DNA from 2 places in the Streptomyces sp. NPDC046805 genome. Region 2 is predicted to be linked to the other one. Evidence: riboswitches for the same ligand, from Rfam matches in the RefSeq annotation. Region 2 holds a riboswitch; the other holds the start of a gene.

What was found. A riboswitch is a leader RNA that binds a small molecule or an ion and turns the genes downstream of it on or off. The one in region 2 is predicted to bind cyclic di-AMP.
Region 1: linked by a shared signal. The riboswitch ahead of ABZ910_RS20745 (transglycosylase family protein) and the one ahead of ABZ910_RS28315 (M23 family metallopeptidase) in region 2 are both predicted to bind cyclic di-AMP.

What each region holds. Positions count from the first base shown of each region.
Region 1 covers NZ_JBEYYC010000018.1:85,087-88,844, reverse strand. The annotation lists gene ABZ910_RS20755 (cytochrome P450) at 1-384, opposite strand, end outside; gene ABZ910_RS20750 (transglycosylase family protein) at 628-1,638, shown strand; cyclic di-AMP (ydaO/yuaA leader) riboswitch at 1,822-1,990, shown strand; gene ABZ910_RS20745 (transglycosylase family protein) at 1,995-2,696, shown strand; gene eno (phosphopyruvate hydratase) at 2,949-3,758, shown strand, end outside.
Region 2 covers NZ_JBEYYC010000031.1:15,778-19,535, reverse strand. The annotation lists gene ABZ910_RS28325 (dihydrofolate reductase family protein) at 1-692, shown strand, start outside; tRNA gene ABZ910_RS28320 (tRNA-Met) at 756-829, shown strand; cyclic di-AMP (ydaO/yuaA leader) riboswitch at 1,187-1,345, shown strand; gene ABZ910_RS28315 (M23 family metallopeptidase) at 1,353-2,417, shown strand; gene ABZ910_RS28310 (PrsW family glutamic-type intramembrane protease) at 2,527-3,758, opposite strand, start outside.

The sequences.
Region 1 (3,758 bases), on a different contig from region 2:
GTCCGTCAACTCCTGCACGCGGGGCGTGAATTCCGCCACCCGGCGCGGGGTGAACGCCTTGGACACGAGCCGGCGCAGCCGGGTGTGGTCCGGCGGGTCGATGTTGAGCAGATGCGTCATGAGGTTGGCGCTGCGCTCGCCCGGGATGCCGGTCTTGTGCTTGCCGTGCGCGTCCTCGGCGTGATGCTCGGGGTTCTTCGACAGCCGCTTGTCCGCGAGGGCCTGGCGCGCGTCGGCGTACCGGGTCACCAGCCATGCCTCGACGCCGCTGGGCAGCGTGGTCCGGTGGACCGGGGCGTGCTCGCGCAGCCAGGCGTAGGCGGGGTAGGGATCGCTGGCGAACTCCCAGGTGAAGAGTTCGGGGGCGGTGTTCGGGCCGTTCACGGAACGACCGTAACCGGAGCCGGTGCGTGCGCGCGCGGGCGCCGGGACGGGGAGGCGAATGAGCCCGCGGTATCCGGATAAAGGCGACTGGCGAGCAATTATGGGTGAGCGCTGTGATCTTCACGTGATCCGCGCGGGATTGACTTGTGACGGGCGATCGTCTGCCGATACGTTCACTCGTCAACACGGCGTCTCCGCTTCACTCGTGGCGCCGGGCACTGCTGTCGCACGAAAGGCTTCCGCATGATCTCCGGGAACGGTCGTCACCGTCGCCCTCGTCAGGCACCGGCTGTCCTCGTCGCGGCCGGAGTGACCGGCTCCGCCCTCGCCCTCCCGCTTCTGGGTGCGGCCAGCGCGAACGCGGCAGACGGCACCACGTGGGACCGGGTGGCCGAGTGCGAGAGCGGGGGTTCCTGGAGCGCCAGCACCGGCAACGGGTACTACGGCGGTCTGCAGATCTCCCAGGAGGACTGGGACAAGTACGGCGGTGGCCACTACGCCTCGAGCCCCGACGAGGCCAGCCGTTCACAGCAGATAGCCGTCGCCGAGAAGATGCTCGCCGACCAGGGGACGGGCCACTGGGCCACGTGCGCCCTGCTCGCCGGGCTCAGCAGCAAGTCGGGGTCGGTCCATGTCGACACCGGCGTCTCCGGGGGCGGTTCGTCCCATTCCGGCTCCGGCTCCTCGGGTGGGCACGGCTCGTCCGGTCTGATCGGCGCGTTGACGTCGGGCGGGTCTTCGTCCGGCTCCTCGTCCGAGGGCTCGTCGTCCGCGTCGTCCGCGTCCCCGTCGACGGATGCCGACGCGGGTGCCGGCGCCGAGAGCGGTTCCACCGGCTCCGGCGGCCCTGTCGAGACCGGGAAGTCCGCACCGGCCGGTTCCAGTGGCGCATGGAACGACGGCAGCTCGCACACGGCGAGCCCTGAAGCCGACGATTCGGACAACGAATGGCAGAGCGGTAGCTCTTGGAGTCTGGTCGACACCGGGGCGATCGGTGGCGGCGGTCGCCATCGGGGCGACAGTGCGGACGAAAATGGGGCGAACCGGGCGAGTGGTGACTCCGCCGACTCCTCCGCGCGGCACGCCTACACCGTCCAGGCGGGCGACACTCTCGCCTCCATCGCCGACTCCCTTGACGTGGACGGCGGATGGCGGGCGCTGTACGGCGCCAACAAGAAGGCCGTCGGTTCCGACCCGAACCGGATCGCCGCCGGTCAGACCCTCCACATCGGTGGCGAAAAGGGTGCGAAGTAGCGGGAGTTGGCGCCCCGCTTCGTCGCCAAATGTCCCGTTTGGCGAAAGTGTGGGATGACTCTCAGAAGCCCTGATCGTCTTTGGAATTCCGCGGATCGCGTGCCTACGGTCAAGTCCGCTCGTCACCACGAGCCCCGGCTGCCGCTACGCCGAGTCCTGCCAGCGGCCGTACGGGAACAGTCGACGCGTCAAGCGCCGTAGGCAGGAGCGGGGGACCCAAGGTAAGTGCCGGAACCGGCAGTTGATGCCGCGACCGGCTTGGGGTGAAGCCATGTCCCGCGAGGGACGTGGCCGGGCAACTCAACCGGCCCGAACCCGACAGCTCACCTCGCAGGCGTCGGTGAGGGGATCGATCCATGCTGTTTTCCAGCAAGGGCACGCACCGCCGTCCGTCCAAGGCCACCCGCGCTCTCGCGCTCGCCGGTGTCGCCGGCGCCGCTGTCGCCGCCCCGCTGATGGCGTCCGGCAACGCCTCCGCCGCCACCGCCTCCCAGTGGGACGCCGTCGCCCAGTGCGAGGCCGGCGGCAACTGGTCCATCAACACCGGCAACGGCTTCTACGGCGGTCTGCAGTTCTCCGCCTCCACCTGGGCCGCGTACGGCGGCACGCAGTACGCCGCCACCGCCGACAAGGCCACCAAGGCCCAGCAGATCGAGATCGGCGAGAAGGTCCTCGCCGCCCAGGGCAAGGGCGCCTGGCCGAACTGCGGCACGGGTCTGACCAGCACCCCGTACAGCGGTGGCACCGCCTCCTCCTCCTCCTCCGGCAGCACGAGCACCGGCAGCACGGACACCACCGCCACCGCCCACGCCAGTGAGCCGCAGGCGGCCACCCGCTCCACCGACCGCCCGGCCGCGAGCAAGACCGTCACCACCCCGACCGGCAAGAAGGTCAAGAAGGGCGACGGCGAGTACAAGGTCGTCAAGGGCGACACCCTCGGCTCGATCGCCGAGAAGCACAAGGTCGAGGGCGGCTGGAAGAAGCTGTTCGAGCTGAACAAGGACATCATCGAGGACGCGAACCTCATCTACCCGGGCCAGCAGCTGCACCTGAAGTAAGGAGCAGGCGGCCCCTCAGACTCCCCGCCCCGGCGCGTTTTCCCCCGTACGCGCCGGGGCGGGGGCTTTCCGGGCTTCTTTCAGCCCCCCCTTTGTTCCGCCCAGAAACAATATGTACGGTCGCCGTCGTGTCCATGGGGCGGTCGGTCGGCCGACCGGGACCCCCGGGCGGTTAGGCTCTAGTCGCAAGGCACAGCCAGGGCCGACACGGCCCATGTGCCCCGCACTTTCAGCGTCACATCCAAGAAGGAGATGCTCGTGCCGTCCATCGACGTCGTCGTAGCCCGGGAAATCCTGGACTCCCGAGGCAACCCCACGGTCGAGGTCGAGGTCGGCCTCGACGACGGCAGCACGGGTCGTGCCGCCGTTCCGTCCGGCGCCTCCACCGGCGCCTTCGAGGCCATCGAGCTCCGCGACGGTGACCCCAACCGCTACCAGGGCAAGGGCGTCGAGAAGGCCGTCCTCGCCGTGATCGAGCAGATCGGCCCGGAGCTCGTCGGCTACGACGCCACCGAGCAGCGCCTGATCGACCAGGCGATGTTCGACCTGGACGCCACCGACAACAAGGGCTCGCTCGGCGCCAACGCCATCCTGGGCGTCTCCCTCGCCGTCGCGCACGCCGCCTCCGAGGCCAGCGACCTCCCGCTGTTCCGCTACCTGGGCGGCCCGAACGCGCACCTCCTGCCGGTGCCGATGATGAACATCCTGAACGGCGGCTCGCACGCCGACTCCAACGTGGACATCCAGGAGTTCATGATCGCCCCGATCGGCGCGGAGTCCTTCTCCGAGGCCCTGCGCTGGGGCGCCGAGGTCTACCACACGCTGAAGAAGGTCCTGAAGACCAAGGGTCTGTCCACCGGCCTCGGTGACGAGGGCGGCTTCGCCCCGAACCTCGGCTCCAACCGCGAGGCCCTCGACCTCATCCTCGAGGCCATCAAGCAGGCCGGGTACGTCCCCGGTGAGCAGATCGCCCTCGCGCTCGACGTGGCCGCCTCCGAGTTCTACAAGGACGGCAAGTACCTCTTCGAGGGCAAGGAGCGCTCCGCCGCCGAGATGACGGAG
Region 2 (3,758 bases):
GGGTGCGGCGCCTGATGGTCGAGGGTGGCGGGACCGTGCACACGCAGCTGCTCCAGCAGGGCCTCGCCGACGAGCTCCAGCTGGTCGTGGCCCCGCTCTTCGTGGGGGACCCGAAGGCGCCCCGGCTGTTCGGGCCGGGCGGCTACCAGGCCGGACGCCTGCGGCTCGTGGAGTCGCGGCGCATCGAGGACGTCGTACTGATGCAGTACGAGCCGACCGCTCCCGGGGTCGGGGCGTCGGTGGTCGCCGCCGACCGGCACTGGATGCGGATCGCCTGCGAGCTGGCCACGCTGTGCCCGCCCTCGCGGTCGGCGTTCAGCGTGGGTGCGGTCGTGGTGGCGGCCGACGGGACGGAGCTGGCGCGGGGGTACTCGCGCGAAGGGGACGACCTCCTGGTCCATGCCGAGGAGGCGGCGCTCGCGAAGATCGAGCCCGGGGATCCGCGGCTCGCCACCGCCACGGTCTACAGCAGCCTCGAACCGTGCGCCCGGCGGGCCTCCCGGCCCGCGCCGTGCGCACGGCTGATCCTGGCGGCGGGGGTACCGCGGGTCGTCACGGCCTGGCGGGAGCCGGACACGTTCGTCGAGGACGCCGACGGGAGCGGGCTGCTGGCGACCGCGGGGGTCGACGTCGTCGTACTGCCCGAGTACGAGGCCCGGGCCAAGGAGCCGAACGCCCATCTACTGGGCTGATCACCGGCGGCGCTGAACCGATGTGCAAAAGGTCCCGCGGATGGCGTACACTGGTTTCACCGACGCGGGGTGGAGCAGCTCGGTAGCTCGCTGGGCTCATAACCCAGAGGTCGCAGGTTCAAATCCTGTCCCCGCTACTGAAGACTCAGGGCCGGAATCCAGTACATGGATTCCGGCCCTGAGTCTTTTCCCCTCCGCGGCTGTGTGCCGCGCCTCGCCTTGTTTGCGCCGCGCCTTGATCGTTGTAACGAGTGGTGACCGCTCGGCAGCCCTCCGCGTAACAACTGACAAACAGTCAGTCGGTAAGGGTTTACGCGGCTCCCGTCGAGGGTCCCCGAGGGGTGGTCAACTCGCCCGAATTTCACCGGTGATGAGCCGTAATCGCCCGCCCGGAAACGTTAACGATCAAGACGAACGGCTTGGAATCTCCCCCGCGGGTCTATTAACGTTCGATAACGCAGCGCGGTTGTCCCAGCCGTCACAAGAGACGGCTCCGTGCGCACGCGCCGAATCCCGCGAGGGAACCGGGGAACCACCACCTTGGGGTGAATCACGTGGATGCCGCCGTGGACTCACGGCAGGTATACGCGCGTAGGAGACCTTCCTGCTCCGAACCCGTCAGCTAACCCGGTAGGCGACGGAGGAAAGGAGTGCGCCCGCGTGGCGTCCAACCGGCCTGCCCCAGCAGCCCCGTTCGTGCCGAGTCAGCGTGAGCCCGAGGCTTTCGGCTACGGCAGCTACATCACCGACGAGGGCCCCTGGGAGGAGTGGAACCCCACCGAGGAGTCCATCCGCCCGATGCGAGGCCGGCACCGTGTCGGCAAGCAGCGCGGCGGCGGACTCGCCCGCAGCTCCACGGTCCTGGGTGTCGGCGTCATCGCCGCCGTCGGCGCGGGCGGCATGGCCAGCGCCAACAGCGGCAAGCCGCCGGTGTCCATCTCGATGCCGGACCTCTCCGTGTCCGACCTCTCCGTGTCCGACCTGCCCTCGGTCGACTCCCTGCTGCACGACGGCTCCTCCGCGCCCAAGGGTTCGGCGACCGCCCTCAGCAGCGTCGGAGTGAGCGACACCGACAGCACCGAGGGCACCACCGACGCCGGTGAGGCGCTGCGCAACCGCATCATGGCGCAGGCCGAGCGGCAGAAGGGCCAGGCCGACACCAAGGCCGCCGCCGCTGCCGTGGCCGCGGCCGACAAACAGGTCGCCACCGCGGCGGCCGAGGCGGAGCAAGCGGCCGCCACCCAGGCCGCGGCGGCCAAGGAGCAGGCGGAGGCCGCGGCCAAGAAGGCGGCCGAGGCGGCGCGCCTGGCCGCGCTGGCCAAGCAGTACACGCTGCCGACGCCCTCGTACACGATCACCGGCACCTTCGGTCAGCCCGGTTCCATGTGGGCCTCCGGCTACCACACCGGCCTCGACTTCGCCGCCCCCACGGGCACGCTGCTCAAGGCCATCCACAGCGGCACCGTCACCCAGGCGGGCTGGGCCGGCTCCTACGGCTACCGCACGGTGCTCACCCTCGACGACGGCACCGAGCTCTGGTACTGCCACCAGTCGTCGATCAACGTCAGCGTCGGCCAGAAGGTCACCACCGGCGAGGTCATCGGCCGCGTCGGCGCCACCGGCAACGTCACCGGTCCGCACCTCCACCTGGAGGTCCACCCGGGCGGCCAGGCCACCGGCGTCGACCCGATGCCGTGGCTGCTGAGCAAGGGCCTCCACCCCTGAGCATGCGGTTCCCCGATCCCCGGCGGTCCTGACGGCAACCCCCCGACGTCAGGACCGCCGGTCCGGCGTTCACGGCCCGCGCCCGTCACCGGGTGCGGAGAGCGGACGACTACGACCGGTACGGGTTGTAGGCGGGGTACTGCGCCGAGGGGCTTGCCGAGGGATTCGGTGACGGATTCGGCGACGGATTCGCCACGGGGTACGCCGACGGATATCCGTACGCTCCCGGAGCCCCGTAGGCTCCGCCCGGCTGTGGCCCGTACACCGCGCCGGGCTGCCCTCCGTAGCCCGCGCCGTGCTGCGGGCCGTACCCAGGCCACATCGGGGGCGGGGTCGCCGGAGTCGTCGCCCGTGCCGCGTACTCCAGTGCCGGGCGCGCCGTCTGCCGGCGGTTCCACAGTTCGGTGAGCAGTTCCCGCTCCCGTACGACGAAGTCGGCTCCCGCGCGGCCGAGGCGCCCGCGGTGCCGGAGGAAGGCGAGGGACGTCGCGTACGCCTCGTACTGCGCCACGACCCGTGCCGCCGGCTTGCCGAGGTGCTGGCCCGCGTAGTCCCGGGCGAGCCGCCGCGCCCCCATCGAGCCCAGCGCGAACGGCTCGGCCGGCCCCAGCCAGCCCGCCATGACGTACGCCGGGAGCTCCTCGCGCACGGTCCGCAGCTCGCGCTGCCGCGTCCAGATCACCAGCCAGGTCAGCAGCCCGAACGCGGGCACCATGAACGCCGCGTACACGGCGAGGAATCCCAACGGTCCGAAGGTGGACGACCCGTTCCAGAGCGCGTGCATGCCCATCGCGAGCAGCAGTCCGCACAGCGGCAGCAGGATGCGCCGGGCGCGCTGCCGGTCGGCGGACTGCGCGGCGATGCCGAAGCCGATGCCGGTGAGGACGGTGAAGAGGGGGTGCGCGAACGGGGCCATGATGACGCGCACGAAGAAGGTGGCGGCGGTGACGGAGACGATGCCGGGGGCGCCGTTGACCTGGTCGGTGCCGAAGGCGGTGCCGAGATAGAGGATGTTCTCGGTGAAGGCGAACCCGGTGGCGGTGAACCCCGCTATCACCACCCCGTCGACGATCCCGGTGAAGTCCCGTCTGCGGAAGAGGAAGACGAGCAGGACGGCCGCGGCCTTGGCGGACTCCTCGACGACGGGCGCTATCGCGGTGGCGCCGAGGGTGTGGGCGCTGGACGGATCGGCCGTCGCCGTCGCTATCCAGTGGATGGCGAAGGTGTTGGCGACGATGGCGATCAGGGCCGCCGCGCACGCCCCCCACGCGAAGGCGAAGATCAGGTTGCGCCAGGGGCCGGGCTCGACCCGGTCCAGCCAGCGGAAGGCCGTCATGAGCA